DNA from 2 places in the Streptomyces sp. Je 1-332 genome. Region 2 is predicted to be linked to the other one. Evidence: riboswitches for the same ligand, from Rfam matches in the RefSeq annotation. Region 2 holds a riboswitch; the other holds the start of a gene.
The links. Region 2 has a riboswitch for cyclic di-AMP ahead of ABXJ52_RS17465 (M23 family metallopeptidase). Riboswitches for the same ligand answer to the same signal wherever they lie in the genome.
Positions count from the first base shown of each region.

Region 1: another riboswitch for cyclic di-AMP. It lies ahead of ABXJ52_RS33695 (C40 family peptidase); the one in region 2 lies ahead of ABXJ52_RS17465 (M23 family metallopeptidase).

Region 1 covers NZ_CP160402.1:7,495,202-7,502,649, reverse strand. The annotation lists gene ABXJ52_RS33705 (ATP-dependent Clp protease proteolytic subunit) at 256-891, shown strand; gene ABXJ52_RS33700 (hypothetical protein) at 899-1,207, shown strand; cyclic di-AMP (ydaO/yuaA leader) riboswitch at 1,562-1,734, shown strand; gene ABXJ52_RS33695 (C40 family peptidase) at 1,738-2,211, shown strand; gene ABXJ52_RS33690 (DUF6328 family protein) at 2,398-2,964, shown strand; gene ABXJ52_RS33685 (LysE family translocator) at 2,942-3,571, opposite strand; gene ABXJ52_RS33680 (LysR family transcriptional regulator) at 3,701-4,612, shown strand; gene ABXJ52_RS33675 (ATP-binding protein) at 4,601-5,068, opposite strand; gene ABXJ52_RS33670 (helix-turn-helix transcriptional regulator) at 5,338-6,198, shown strand; gene ABXJ52_RS33665 (DUF397 domain-containing protein) at 6,208-6,432, shown strand; gene ABXJ52_RS33660 (8-amino-7-oxononanoate synthase) at 6,433-7,448, opposite strand, start outside.
Region 2 covers NZ_CP160402.1:3,881,909-3,889,356, forward strand. The annotation lists gene trmB (tRNA (guanosine(46)-N7)-methyltransferase TrmB) at 1-175, shown strand, start outside; gene ABXJ52_RS17455 (PrsW family glutamic-type intramembrane protease) at 286-1,662, shown strand; gene ABXJ52_RS17460 (aldo/keto reductase) at 1,659-2,603, opposite strand; gene ABXJ52_RS17465 (M23 family metallopeptidase) at 2,781-3,845, opposite strand; cyclic di-AMP (ydaO/yuaA leader) riboswitch at 3,857-4,003, opposite strand; gene ABXJ52_RS17470 (PP2C family protein-serine/threonine phosphatase) at 4,206-5,360, opposite strand; tRNA gene ABXJ52_RS17475 (tRNA-Met) at 5,471-5,544, opposite strand; gene ABXJ52_RS17480 (alginate lyase family protein) at 5,620-6,831, opposite strand; gene ABXJ52_RS17485 (hypothetical protein) at 6,899-7,207, opposite strand.

The DNA.
Region 1 (7,448 bases), 3.6 Mb from region 2:
GGCGCCCGAGTACCCGGCCGTCCGAACGCTTAACGCTCCACCCCGGCCTGCGCTCCCCATGGGCACGCCGAACCAGTCAAGTGCCGCCGTTCCTCCTGGATTTGGAGTAACCGGACAAGGCCGACGGGGGCCTCGTCGGGCCGCGGGAGATCACGACGAGGCACGGGAGATCTCGACAAGGCGGTTACGTACGTCCTGTACTTTTCTTACAGGAGCCTTGGGGAGCAGCCGACCCCGGCAGAGGAGAGACATGTCATGAACCGACCGTCCGCCCGCTATGTCCTGCCCGAGTTCACCGAGCGCACGAGCACCGGGCAGCGGACCCTCGATCCGTACTCGAAGCTCCTCGAGGAGCGCATCGTCTTCCTGGGGACGCCGATCGACGACACGTCGGCCAACGACGTGATGGCGCAGTTCATGCACCTCGAATACCTGGCGCCGGACCGCGACATCGCGCTCTACATCAACTCCCCCGGTGGTTCGTTCAGCGCGATGACCGCGATCTACGACACGATCCAGTTCGTCTCCTGCGACGTGGAGACGACATGCCTGGGGCAGGCCGCGTCGGCGGCGGCGGTCCTGCTGGCCGCGGGCACCCCGGGCAAGCGACACGCGCTGCCCGGCGCCCGGGTTCTCATCCACCAGCCCTCACTGGCCGAGCCGGTTCACGGTCAGGCCTCCGACCTGGCGATCCAGGCCGACGAACTCCTGCGCACCCGCGCACAACTGGAGAAGCTGCTCGTCCAACACACGGGCCGAAGCGCGGAACGCGTCCGCGCCGACATCGAGCGGGACAAGATCCTCAGCGCGACCGAGGCAGTCGACTACGGCCTGGTGGACCGCATCATCGCGAGCCGCAAGACGTCCTCGGGCACCAAGGACGCGGGGTGAACCGGCGATGCTGCCACCCGAACTTCCTCCGCTGCCCGCACTCACCCGCGCCGAGGGCGAGTTGATCGACCGGTACCTCGAAGTGATCGACCTGGTGGGCCGGATCAACCCGGCCCGCGCCTCGGACACCTACGGAGGACTGCGCGCCGCCCAAGCCCTGGTCGGCAGCGCGACCGCCCTACGGGACGCGCTGACGCTCATGCACCAGCGGGGCGAGAGCGCGGTGCACGCGCCGACGTTGGCACGGGCGCTGCGCGTGCTCGACGGGGAGCGGCGGTCCTGCCGGGTCACCGTGCCGCCCGCGACCGCGTCCTGAGCCCCCGTCACCCCCGAGCCGGAGGGCGATACGTCCCGGCCCGATCTCAAACGAACCAAACGGGCTACCTCGTTCGGCGTAGACAATCATCGTTTTTCGGACCGTCTTCAGTTGCGTCAGATGTGTACGCGGGGGCCGGAATTACTCGTTCCGGTGCTGGTCGAACGATCGTCCTTCGTCGCGACCTGACCACGAACCGGGCCGTGTCCACCCGAACGGTTCAGCCGTGAGGAGCTTCACAAAAGGCCGTTTCGGCTCGGAATTCACGCCCTTCACGGGTCAAGATCCCTTTCGACGACAAGCCCCCGCCACAGCGGCGGGGCGGTCCGGGCGGACGCCGAGTCCTGCCGCCGCCCGGATGACCGGTCGACATCGGTGCATCGGCAGGAGTGGAGGACCCAGGCATGACGGGTCGGTCCGGAAAGTCCGGACACCGGCCCTTGGGGTGAAGCCGCACAGTGCGGCCGGGCAACTTTGTCAGCCCGAATCCGACAGGTCATCCTTCACAGGCGGTTGACGAAGGGTTGCGCATGACCGCGCTGAATCACGTCCCGTCACTGCTCACCAGGGCCGGTTCGGTATCGGCCCTCACGCTCGCCGTCGTAGGCGGGACCCTCGTGGCCCCAGGGCTCACGTCGGAGGCGGAGGCCGCGACACACGGGGCCAAGGCGCTCAAGATCGCCGCCTCCAAGAAGGGCTCCCCGTACGGCTATGGAGCGACGGGGCCGAACCGGTTCGACTGCTCCGGTCTGACCCAGTACTCGTTCAAGCGTGCGGGCAAGAAACTGCCACGCACCGCCGGACAGCAGTACAACAAGACCCGCCACATCTCGGCATCCAACCGCACCCGCGGTGACCTGGTCTTCTTCCACTCCGGCCGGAACGTCTACCACGTCGGGATCTACGCGGGCAAGGGCCGGATCTGGCACGCCCCCAAGTCGAACACCGTGGTGCGACTGGAGAAGATCTGGACGAAGAGCGTCTCCTACGGGCGGGTGCGCTGATGGCCCTTCACCACTGACGGCCCGTCCCCGCTGATGGCCCGTCACTGATCGCCGGTCAGCGGCTCGACCTGGGGCGGTGGCGGCGGCCCGCACGGCCGCCGCCACCGCTCGCCCGGCCCTCCGCCAGGCCCTCCGACCGGCGCGCCCGCCAGGCGTGGGGCGCGCCGACGCGGATACTCGTGCGCCATGGCCGAAAACAACAGCTCCTCCACCGCAGGCGGACCGTCCCGCAACGAGACGCGCTTCGAACGCGCCGATCGCAACTTCTCGGAGATCCTCCAGGAACTGCGGGTCACGCAGGCCGGAGTGCAGATCCTTTTCGCCTTCCTGCTGACGCTCGCCTTCACCGAGCGCTTCCCCTCGCTCGACACGATGCAGCGCGCCACGTATGTGACCACGCTGCTGCTCGCCGTACTCGCCGCGGCGCTGTTCACCGCTCCGGCAGCCGTGCACAGGTCGCTGTTCGGGCAGCGGGCCAAGCCGCTGATCGTGCGGGTGTCGTCCCGCCTCGCGGGTGTCGGCCTCGGTGTCCTGGTGTTCGCGGTCTCCGGCGCCGTGCTCCTGGTCGTCGACGTGGCGGTGGGCCGAACCGGCGGGATCATCGCCGCCGCGGCCACGATGGTGGTGTGTGCGGGCCTGTGGGGCCTGCTCCCCCTCCTGGTGCGTGGCGCGGCGGACAAGGTCCAGGACCGGGATGACGACGGCAAGGAATCGGACACGTCGGGCGGCGTCAGGCCGGCAGGGCCTCGATGAGGAGCACCACGCCGAGGACGCCGAGCGCCACGCCGGTGCCGCCCTCGATGGCACGGGCCGTGCGGGGCCTGCGCAACCACCGCCCGAGCCGGTCGACCAGGAGGGCGACGACCGGGAACCACACCAGGGCGAGGGCCACGATGATGGACGCGAGCAGCAGCGTCCTCGGCATCGCGGGGCTGCCCGCGGGCACGAACTGGGGCAGCACGCTGAGGAAGGTGATGGGCGCCTTCGGGTTGAGGGCGTTGGTGAGGAAGCCCTGCCGCAGACTGCCCCCGGCCATCACGTGCTCCACGCCGTCCCGCGCCCCGAAGCTTTCGAGCGGCCGCGCCGCCGATCGCAGGGCGCGGCAGCCGAGGTAGAGCACATAGGCCCCGCCCGCGGCCTGCAACGCCCGCAGAAGCGTGGGCACCGCCGCGAGGACCGCCGCGACCCCGGCCACCGCGAGCGCCGTGTGCACCAGGAGTCCGCCCGCCACGCCGATCGCGCAGGCGATCCCGGCACGGCGTGAGGCGAGGGCGTTGCGCACCACGACGGCGAAGTCGGCACCCGGCATGGCGACCATGCCCGCGGCGACTCCGGTGAAGGCGACCAGTTGTGCGTCCATGGCGTCCACCCTGCCGTTCTTCTGCCTTCAGCAGGCATGTGGAATATCCTGAGCCAGCCTTAAGCAGGCGTTTACCCCCACGCCGACGGACCGCCCCACCGCCCGCCGGCCCCTGCCCCGGGAGCGGCCATGTACGACCCGACGCGGCTCGCCGCACTGGTGGCGGTCTCCGAGGCCGGGTCGATCACCCGCGCCGCCGAGCGCCTCGGCTACACCGTGCCCGCACTCTCCCAGCAGCTGGCCAAGCTCGAACGGGAGGCGGGGACCCCGCTCCTGGTGCGGCATCACCGCGGGGCACGGCTGACCGGCGCGGGTGAGCTGTTGCTCGCGCGGGCGCGCCGGGTCCTGGACGAGATGGAGCAGGCCCGGCACGAACTGGCCCGGCTCGCGGGGCTCTCCGGCGGCAGGCTGCGGGTGGGGACGTTCACCACGGCCGGGATCCATCTGGTGCCGCCCGCGCTGACCGCGTTCCGCCGCGCCCATCCGGACGTCGATCTGACGGTCCGGGGCTACGAACCGCCGCTCGGCATCGCGGCCGTGGCGGCGGGCGAGGTCGACCTGGCCCTCACTCATACGTACGAGCCCGCGGACGCGGTGCCGCTGCCCGCGTCCGTGACCGAGGAGCCGATCCTGGTCGAGGAGCTCGTCCTGGTGACCTCGCCCGGGCACGCGCTCGCGAATTCTCCCGCACGGCTGCCCCTGGCCGAACTCGCCGGGCAGCCGCTCATCAGCATGGCGCCGACACATCCGCCCCGCCAGGGCGTGGAGTCCGCGCTGGTGCGGGCCGGCGCGACACCCTCGGTCCTGGTCGAGACTCCGGGCTACGCGCTGGTGTGCGCGCTGGTCAGCGCCGGGCTCGGCGTCGCCGTCGTACCGGAGATGGTGGCGCGGACGGCTGCCACCCCGGTGGGCGTGCGGCCGTTGGAGCCGGGCACCTTGCGCCGCACGATCTCGGTCGTCCACCGCACCGACGAGTCGCATCCGGCGGCGGACACCTTCCGGGCGCTGCTCCGGGGCGCGTTCGGACGCTCAGCGGGGTGAGGGCGAGGCCGAGGGTGCCGTCGCGTCGCCACGGACCGGCGCGGTCCAGGGCAGCGCGATCCAGACCGTCTTGCCTCCCTCGGGGGTCGGCGTGACCGAGAGCCTGCCGCCGCACTCCATGGTCAGCCAGCGGATGATCACCAGGCCACGGCCGTTGTCCTGCTGGACGGCGGCGGGCAGCCGCTTGGGGTAGCGGGGGTGGCTGTCGGTGACGCCGATGCGCAGCTGCTCGTCTCGGTCGAGCTCGATGTCCACCCGGAAGGTGGGCGACTGGCCCCGGGTGTGCTGGACGGCGTTCGTGGCGAGTTCGGAGACGATGAGCCGGACCGTGTCGGCCGCCTCGGCCTCACCCGGCAGGCCCCACTCGGCAAGGACGCGCGCGACGTATTTCCGGGCCGTGGAGACCGAGGCAGGGTCGCTCGGCAGGGTGACGGATGCTTCCTGAAGGTCTGCCATGGCGACGTTGTCCCTTTCCCACCGGGCTCGCTCCGACTCGTGGCGGAAGGCACGAGGACAGTCCCGGAATGGTGCTTCGCGCCAGCCTGCCACTCTTGGACCCCTCACAGGTGGCCATCCACCAAGAAGTGCATATATCTGTCGCTCGAAGCGGTGAACTCTGCTACGAGAGACCGTATTTGGGCGCGCGGTCGGCACTTCCTCTACTGTCGCCCCTGAGCGGCCCTGGGAAGGCGGAATAGGAACGCTCCGTCGGGAAGGAGACGGACATGCGGTACGGCCCCGCGGTGCGCCGCCGGAAACTCGGCGCCGAACTGCGCGCGCTGCGCGCGCACGCCGGGCTCACCAGTGGCCAGGCGGCGGGCCGGGTCGGCTGGCATCAGTCGAAGGTCAGCCGGATCGAGACGGGGCGTAGCAGCGTCAAGGCGGCCGACGTAGGACTGCTGCTCGATGCGTACGAGGTGCGGGACCCCCAACTCCGCCAGTTGCTGATGGCATTGGCGGGCTCGGACGACGACGGTGGTCGCCGCCACTGGTGGCACGCCTATCGCGAGCTGCTGCCGCCCGCCTACCGCGACTTCATCAGCCTGGAGTCACAGGCCTGTCGGATGCGCACCCTGGAGACCACGGTCGTGCCGGGCCTGCTGCAGACACCGGACTACGCGCGTGCGGTGACGCGGGCCGCGCTGGACGGACTGCCCGACGAGCAGGTGGACACGCTGGTGGAGGTGCGTCTTGCCCGTCAGGACGTACTGCGCACCTCTCCACCGCTGCAACTGAGCGTGATCCTGGACGAGGCCGTGCTGCGCAGGCCGGTGGGCGGCAGCCGGGTGCTCGCCGGTCAGTTGAAACGGTTACTGGAAGCCGCACAGTTGCCCCATGTACGACTTCAGGTGCTGCCGTTCGCCGCCGGAGAGCATGTGGGACTCATCGGCTCTTTCGTTATCTTCTCATTTCCGAACATTGCTGATCTGGATGTGGTTGTTCTCGACCACTTGACGAGTAGCCTCTACCTCGAACGGAAAGAAGACCTCCAGGCCTACACGGAGGCCTTCAACTCCCTTCAGGGAAAGGCGCTTTCACCCGAGGAATCAACGGATCACATCGCCGGGATACGTGACGGCGCGTAAGGGGGCACCATGACTGCACTGCCTCGGCACGTACCTTCCAGCACATCTCTGCACGGCGCACGGTGGTACCGCAGCAGCCGCAGCAACGGCATGAACAACTGCGTGGAGACGGCCTCGCTCGCTTCAGGGCCGGAGCAGGGGCTCCTCGCCGTGCGCGACTCGAAGAACACGGCAGGGCCCGCTCTGCTCTTCTCGCCCACGACATGGGAGGCCTTCGTCCACGGCCTCCGGTGACTACCGGGGTGCGGCGCGGCTGATCACTCGTACGGCATCGGCGATCTGTGCGTCGGTGAGATCCGCACGGGCGGTCAGCCGCAGCCGCGAGATGCCGTCGGGCACCGACGGCGGACGGAAGCAGCCGACGGCCAGGCCCGCGCCCCGGCAGTCGGCGGCCCAGCGCACGGCGGCGTCCGGCGAGGGGGCCCGCACGGAGACGACGGCGGCGTCCGGACGTACCGCCGAGAGACCTTCCGCCGTCAGGCGTTCATGCAGTTCGGCCGCCACCGCGCGCGCCCGCGCAGCGCGCTCCGGCTCCCTGTCCAGCAGCCGCAGGGCCGCGAGGGCCGCACCCGCGGCGGCGGGAGCGAGCCCCGTGTCGAAGATGAAGGTCCGGGCCGCGTTGACCAGATGGTCGATGACCTTCGCGGGCCCGAGCACGGCGCCACCCTGGCTGCCGAAGGACTTCGACAGGGTGACCGTGGCCACCGTGTGGGCCGTGCCCGCGAGGCCGGCCGCCTGCGGGGCGCCTCGCCCACCGTCGCCGAGCACACCTAGCCCGTGGGCGTCGTCGACGACGAGGCCCGCCCCGAACTCCTGGCAAACGGAACTGAGTTCGGGCAGTGAAGCCGCGTCACCGTCGACCGAGAACACCGTGTCCGAGACGACGATCGCGGGCCCCGTGTGACCGTCCAGCGTCTTGTGCACCGCTTCGGGATCGGCGTGCGGCACCACCTGTGTCGTGCCGCGCGCCAGGCGGCAGCCGTCGATGAGCGAGGCGTGGTTGCCCGCGTCCGAGACGATCAGCGAACCGTGTGGGGCGAGGGCGGTGACGGCGGCGAGGTTCGCGGCGTATCCGGAGGACAGGACCAGGGCGGCCTCGAAGCCGCAGAACGCGGCGAGCTCGCGCTCCAGTTCCGCGTGCAGTTCGGTGGAGCCGGTCACCAGGCGCGAACCGGTGGCTCCACCGCCCCAGTGCCGGGCCGCTCGTGCCGCGCCTTCGGTGATCTCGGGATGCCTGGCCAGACCCAGGT
Region 2 (7,448 bases):
CGCCGAGCAGATGCTGGACGTGCTCACCGCGCACCCCGCGTTCGAGAACACCCAGCCCGACGGCGGGTACGCGCCCCGCCCCTCCTTCCGCCCCCTCACCCGCTTCGAGGGCCAGGGCCTGGACAAGGGACACGTCGTCCACGACCTGCTGTTCCGCCGGACATCCGGCAGGTAAGGCCGAGACGCCCGACAGCAGGACTGAGATACCCGGCCAGGACTGAGATACCGGCCACCTGGCCCGAGGCACCGTCGCGGCCCACCCCCGTCCCTCGTTAGGGTCAACGGGTGGCCACCCCTTCTCCGCTCCCGCACCCGACGCCCCCCGCAGGGCCCGCCGGGCTGCGGCACGCGCGCTGGTGGCAACGCCGGGCGATACGCGCGGCCGCCCTGGTCACCCTGCTCGCCCTGTCGGGCCTCGTCATCCTGGCCCTGGTCAGGGAACAGACCGGCACCGAAGGCTTCCTGGTCGGGCTCGGCCTCGCGACGCTGCCCGTGCCGCTCCTGGTGGCCGCCTTCCGCTGGCTGCAACGGGTCCAGCCGGGCCCCTGGCGGAATCTGCTCTTCGCCTTCGCCTGGGGGGCCTGCGCCGCCGCCCTCATAGCCATCGTCGCGAACAGCTTCGCGACCCGCTGGATAGCCACCGCCACGGCTGACCCCACCAGCGCGGACACCCTCGGCGCCACGGTCATAGCGCCGATCGTCGAGGAGAGCGCGAAAGCAGCGGCCGTCCTGCTCGTCTTCCTCTTCCGCAGACGCGAGTTCACCGGCATCGTCGACGGCGTGGTGATCGCCGGAGTGACCGCGACCGGCTTCGCGTTCACCGAGAACATCCTTTATCTCGGCAGCGCCTTCGGCGCCGACCAGCTCAACGGCGGCACCGGGCTCGCGTCCGTGACGGCGGCGACCTTCTTCGTGCGCGTCGTGATGTCGCCCTTCGCGCACCCGCTGTTCACGGTGCTCACCGGCATCGGCTTCGGTGTCGCCGCCCTCAGCGCCGACCGGCAGAACTGGCGCCGCGTCGTGCTCCCCCTCGGCGGACTGCTCCTCGCGATGGGCCTGCACGCCCTGTGGAACGGCTCGGCCGGCTTCGGGGACTACGGCTTCTTCGCCGTGTACGCGACGTTCATGCTCCCCGCGTTCGGACTGCTCACCTGGCTGGTGATCTGGATCAGGCAGCGCGGCCTGCGCATCGTGCGCGCCGAACTGCCCGCGTACGCCATCGCCGGCTGGCTCACCGCGCCCGAGCCCTACGCCCTCGGCACGATGCGCGCCCGCACCCTCGCCCGCGACTACGCCTCGTACACCCAGGGCAAGGCGGCGGCGCGCACGGTCGCGCAGTACGAGACGTACGCGACGTCTCTCGCGCTCCTGCGCCACCGCGGGCGCCGGGGCAAGGCGGGCGCCGACTTCGTCGTGCGGGAGCGGGAGTTGCTGCACGCGCTGTGGGAGCGCCGCGAGGCCGCCCGGCCCGCCCTGGCCTACGCGGCGCAGGCGACGGCACCGGTGCTCGTACCGATGCCGCCTCCCTACGGATACCGGCAGCCACACGGACACCAGCAGCCGTACGGATACCAACAGCCCCACCCCCAGCAGCACCCGTACGGATATCCGTACGCCCAGCCGGCGATGCCCTACCCCGCGTACAACCCCTATCGCGGCTAGGCGGAAGCCGCCGTGAGCGCCGAGACCTCGGCCTCCGTCAGTTCGAGCTCTCCCACCGCGAGCAGCGCGGGCAGCTGTTCGACCGTACGGGCCGAGGCGATCGGCGCCGCCACCGTCGGCTGCGCGGCGAGCCACGCGAGGGCCACGGTCGCGAGCTCGGCGCCGCGCGCCTGGGCGATCTCGTCGAGGGCGGCGAGCACGCGCAGACCACGGTCGGTGTCCAGGTGCTTGCCCGCGCCCTCGGCCCGCGCGCTGTCGACCTGCGCTCCCGGGCGGTACTTGCCGGTCAGGAAGCCGGAGGCGAGCGCGTAGTACGGGACGGCGGCCAGGCCGGAGCGCGAGGCGACCTGCTCCAGCGGGCCCTCGTACGTGTCGCGCGAGACGAGGTTGTAGTGCGGCTGAAGGACGGAGTAGCGCGCGAGGCCCTCGCGGTCGGAGAAGTCGAGGAACTCCTGGAGCCGCTCGGGGGTCACGTTCGACGCGGCGATGGCGCGCACCTTGCCGGACGTCACCAGCTCGTCGAGGGCGCCGATGATCTCCTCGACGGAGACGGCCGGGTCGTCGTAGTGCGTGTAGAAGAGGTCGATGTAGTCGGTGCGCAGGCGGCGCAGCGACTCCTCGACTCCGGACTTGATGGTCTTCGCGGACAGGCCCTTGTAGTCGGGGTGTGCGCCGACCTTGGTGGCGAGCACGACGTCGGAGCGGTTGCCGCGCGCGGCGAGCCAGTTGCCGATGACCGTCTCGGACTCGCCGCCCTCGTTGCCGGGCACCCAGGCCGAGTAGACGTCGGCGGTGTCGACGAAGTTGCCGCCCGCGGCGGTGTACGCGTCGAGCACGGAGAAGGACTGCGCCTCGTCGGCCGTCCAGCCGAAGACGTTGCCGCCCAGGGCGAGCGGGAAGACCTCGAGGTCGGACGAGCCAAGCTTGCGGAGAGAAGTCATACGGGGCTCAACGCCTGTACGGACCACGGAATTCCGCCCACCGGGACGCCGATTCCATCCGTGCACGGGCAGCGGGCACGCCGAACCGGCAGCCCTGACGTCGGGGGGTTGTCGCCAGGACCGCCGGGGTTCCGGATTACCTCAGAGAGATCAGAGGGATCAGAGGGGTCAGAGGAATCAGAGGGACTGGCCCTTGCCGCGCAGCCACGCCGCCGGGTCGACCCCGGTGGCGTCGCCGCCCGGGTGGACCTCCATGTGGAGGTGCGCGCCGGTGACGTTGCCGGTGGCTCCGACACGGCCGATGGTCTCGCCGGTGGTGACCTTCTGGCCCGCGCTGACGTTCATCGAGGACTGGTGGCAGAACCAGACCTCGGTGCCGTCGTCGAGTTCGAGGACCGTGCGGTAGCCGTACGCCCCCGCCCAGCCGGCCTCCTTGATGGTGCCGGAGTGGACGGCCTTGATGGGCGTGCCCGTCGGAGCCGCGAAGTCCAGGCCGGTGTGGTAGCCGGAGGACCACATGGAGCCGGGCTGACCGAAGGTACCGGTGAGCGTGTACGAGGCGACGGGAAGGGTGTAGCTCTTCGCGAGCTTGGCCAGGCGCTCCGCCTCGGCCTTCTTCTTCGCGGCTGCCTTCTCGGCGGCGATCTTCTTCTCGGCCGCGGTCTGCTTGGCGGCGGCCTGCGCGGCGGCCTCCTTGACGGCAGCCTCTTCGGCCGCCTTCTGGACCGCGTCGTCCGCCTGGTCCTGCTGGTTCTCGGCCTGCTCCATGATGCGGGCCCGCAGTGCCTCGCCCGCGTCCGTGGTGCCCTGCTCGGCGTCGGTGGTGCTGACACCGGCGGCGCTGAGAGGCGCTGCGGCCACGGCCACGTTCTGGCCCGCGGCGGCGGAGTCGTCGGAGCCATCGGATATCAAGGCCCCCACGCCCGGAAGCGACTTGGCCTCCGGCAGCGAGTCCGTGACGGCCGAGACGTCCGGCATCTCGATGGCCACCGGGGGCTTGCCGCCCTGCGCGGTGGCCATGCCGCCCGCGCCGACGGCGGCGATGACGCCTACGCCGAGAACCGTGGAGCTGCGGGCGAGCCCGCCGCCGCCCCGCTTGTGGACGCGGTGCCTGCCGCGGACGGGACGGATGGACTCCTCGGTGGGGTTCCATTCCTCCCAGGAAGAATCATCGTCGTACCCACCGAAATCGTCATCATTCGGTACGTACACGCCTTGGGGGGCAGGGCGGTTGGACGCCACTGGGGCGCACTCCTTTCCTTCCTTCTCGCCTACCGGGTTAGCTGACGGGTTCGGAGCAGGAAGGTCTCCTACGAACATCTGGCACGGATGCACAGATGCCCGATTCACCCCAATTAGTGGTTCCCCGGCTCCCTTTCGGGATTAGGCGCGTGCGCACGGAGCCGACTCGAGTGACGGCTGGGACGACCGCGCTGCGTTATCGAACGTTAATAGACAGCAGGGCCGTATTCCAAGCTGTTCCGGCTGATCGTTAGCGGCTTCGGCCCGTACTTATCGGGACACCGGGGTCCGGAACGGGGCGAGTTGCCCTCACTTCTTCACACACCGGAGCTTCACATTTCCTTGACAGTGCGTCAGTTGTTATGCGGAGTGGTGTCCTTCGGTCACGGCTGGTGACATCGGCCGCCGCACCGCGAGCAGCGCCATGTCGTCGGTCCCTCCGCCGCCGGTGTGCCGCCGCACTTCCTCGACGAGTGTCGCCAGGAGCGCGTCGGGGCCGTGCGGCCCCGGGAAGATCCGGCCGCCGAGCCGAGCGGCGGGGTTGTAGAACTCGCCGCGGGCGTCACGCGCCTCGGAGAGCCCGTCGGTGTAGAGCAGCAGCATCGCCCCCGGCGGGAACTCCGTCTCGTCCGCGCGGTCCGGCCAGGCGCCCAGTTCTCCCATACCGAGCGGCAGCGCGGGCTCGGTGGCGGACAGGACGCACAGCCGGCCGTCACCGCGCAGGAGCAGCGGCCCCGGGTGCCCGCGGTTGATCAGGCGCACCAGACCGTCGCCGTGCGGGATCTCGGCGAGCACGGCGGTGGTGAACCCCTCGAAGGCGTCGAGCCCGTCGCGCCGCGTGCCCTCCCGCGCGAGTGCGCGCTCCAGGCGCTGTGCCACGGCTTCCAGCGTCGCCTCCTGCTCGGCGGCCTCCCGGAACGCCCCGATCACGACGGCGACGGCCGCCACCGCGCCCATGCCCTTTCCCCGCACGTCGCCGACGATGACGCGTACGCCGTGCGGTGTGTCCTGCACGGCGTACAGGTCACCGCCGATGAAGGCGTCGGCCTCCGCCGCCTCGTACCGCGCCGCGACGTCGAGACCGCCGATCCGTGGGTCCGGCTGCGGCAGTACGGCGCGCTGGGCGACCTCGGCGATGGAGCGGGCGGAGGCGAGCTGCTTGTCGCTGCGGCGCACGACGCGGTTGATGACGACGGCGAGGACGGCGACGGTCGCCACCGTGATCAGTTCGGTGACGGCCTCGACGTCGGTGGTGGTGCTGGTCTTGAAGTGCAGGGCGAGCACCGCGGCGCAGGAGCCGACGCCGATGAGGGCGGTGCTGATCAGCGAGTAGAAGGGCGCCGCGACGAGCGGGGCGGCCGTGAAGAGGGGCACGGCGGTGAACCTGGGCGGGGTCGACGCGTCGTAGACGATCCCGACGACGATGAGCAGCAGGGGGAGAGCCCGCACGAGCGCCCGCTCGTGCCGGACATCGGGACGCTTACCGCCCCCGCCGTTTCCTCCTCGCTGCCCCACTCACTCAGGGTTCCCGGCGCGGCGGCTCGGGGCGACCGGTGTGGGCCGAGCGGGTCATGAAAAGACCGAAGGCCCGGATCCATTTCTGGATCCGGGCCTTCGGTTTTTAGTAGCGGGGACAGGATTTGAACCTGCGACCTCTGGGTTATGAGCCCAGCGAGCTACCGAGCTGCTCCACCCCGCGCCGTTGAATGCAACTCTACGCCATCAGAGGGAGTGAAAGCGAACCGGCTGCGCGGCGGTCGCTCACCCAGCCCGCTCAGGCGTTCTCCGCGTGCGTCAGCGTCTCCCAGGCGACGAACAGGTCGTCCGTCCCCTCGGGCCGCTGCTCGACCGTGAGCCTCTGCGTCTGGGGCAGGTCCAGCTTCAGCCGCTCGCGCAGGTGGTTGAGGCCGACCTCCGTGTCGGGCCCCATGTCACGCTGCACCCGGCCGCCGCACAGCCAGTCGGGCGCCTTGGCGCCCAGCTGGTACGTGGAGTGGAATTCCAGCGCGGCCCGTAGCCGCTCCTTGACCTCGCCGTACAGGTCGACGCCCTGATGCCAGGCGGTCTCCGCGATGTGCGCGGTGGCCGCGAGCGAGTAGCTGGCGTGCTTGAAGTTCCGGCACGTCTCCTGGGAGAGCCCGTCGGCGAAGGTCTTCTGCCCGAACCAGTACTTCTGGAGCTTCTCCGGAGTGTTGATGCCGCTGCCCGCGGGCGAGACGGGAAGCGGGCCGTCCGACTCCAGGTAGAAGTAGGCGGGCACCCGGGTCCTGAAGTGCGTCACCGCCTTCTCGAAGGACTCGTGGTCGTCGAGGAAGACCGCCATGCTGATGGTCGCGTCCGCCATCAGGAGATCCCAGTTGCCGTTGAAATCGACGGCGCCTTCGCGCACTTGGGGCAGATAGGCGTTGCGCAGCATCCGCTCGAAGCGCAGGAGTTCGCCGTCGGTCCAGCCGTCGTAGGTGTAACGCACGGCTTCGGCGGCGCGTGCCCACGAGGAGGCTGCCCAGGCCGTCTGGAGGCCCGCGTTCGCCTCGGTGTGCCGGGTGATCACCCGCGCCCAGGCGTCCATGATCTGCACGGCCTTCCGGGCGTGCGCGCGGTCGCCGGTGACGTTGAAGAGCAGGGCCTGCGTGTACGCGGCGATGGCGTCCTCGCGCTCTTCGACGCAGCCCCGGCCGGCGCGGGCCCCGGGCGGGCACTCGACGACGGCGTACGGCTTGGCCTGGTAGTCGTCCGCGCCGTACTTGCTGTCCCGCATCCGCTCGAACGCCGTCAGCCAGGGCTGCTCGCGCGCCGCGACATGGGCGCGCACGCGGTCCAGCTGCGCCTTGCTGACGAGGACTCCGGGGTGCGCGAAGGCCAACTCCGCGGGCCGCGCCCGCGCGGTCGCCTCACCGGTCCCGCTACCGGACCCACCACAGGCCGCCGAGACTCCGACGAGCAACGGCACCAGCACCATCACGAGAGCCCGTCGTACGGAACCCATGCTGAACCTCCGGATCGGCCACCTGGCAGGCTCAGCGTCACTCGGGTCCCACGGGGGCGCAAACCGGTCACTCCTGCCAATCGAGCTGATTCACTCCCTCAATGTCTCCTCGGGAGAGCTTGAGGAGGGTTTCGACGACCTCGTCCCAGGATTCGAGCGTGACGCGACGAGGAGTGACCGAGGAATCCTCGACGTTTTCCCACCACAGCGTCCGGTCTGCGAAAACACTGAGGCACCATCCCACCTCGTGCTGCAGCGAAACGTCTGTGTGTTCGTCATCAGCCGCCGTTTCCAGACTTGCGACGAGGCCCCGAATTTGCTTCTCACTGGGATCGTCAATGTCTGACCCCATGACATCGCGCACAAAAAAGGACACCAATTCACCTTCTGCGTCGGTTTGGAGGATGTCCAGGGGGTATCGCCCACTTCGCCTCCGCCTCCCACTCCTCGTGCAGACCCTTGGTGAGCTTGGCGATGCCCTGGGTGGTCCGTGGCCAGCCCAGCCCCCGAAAACGAAGCAGCGCCCGAGCCGACTGAAGCCGACCCGGACGCTGCGTAGCAGGCCCTCGCAGTTCAAAGGCTATGTCCAGTCCATCCGGGGCAGTCTCGGGGAGCGC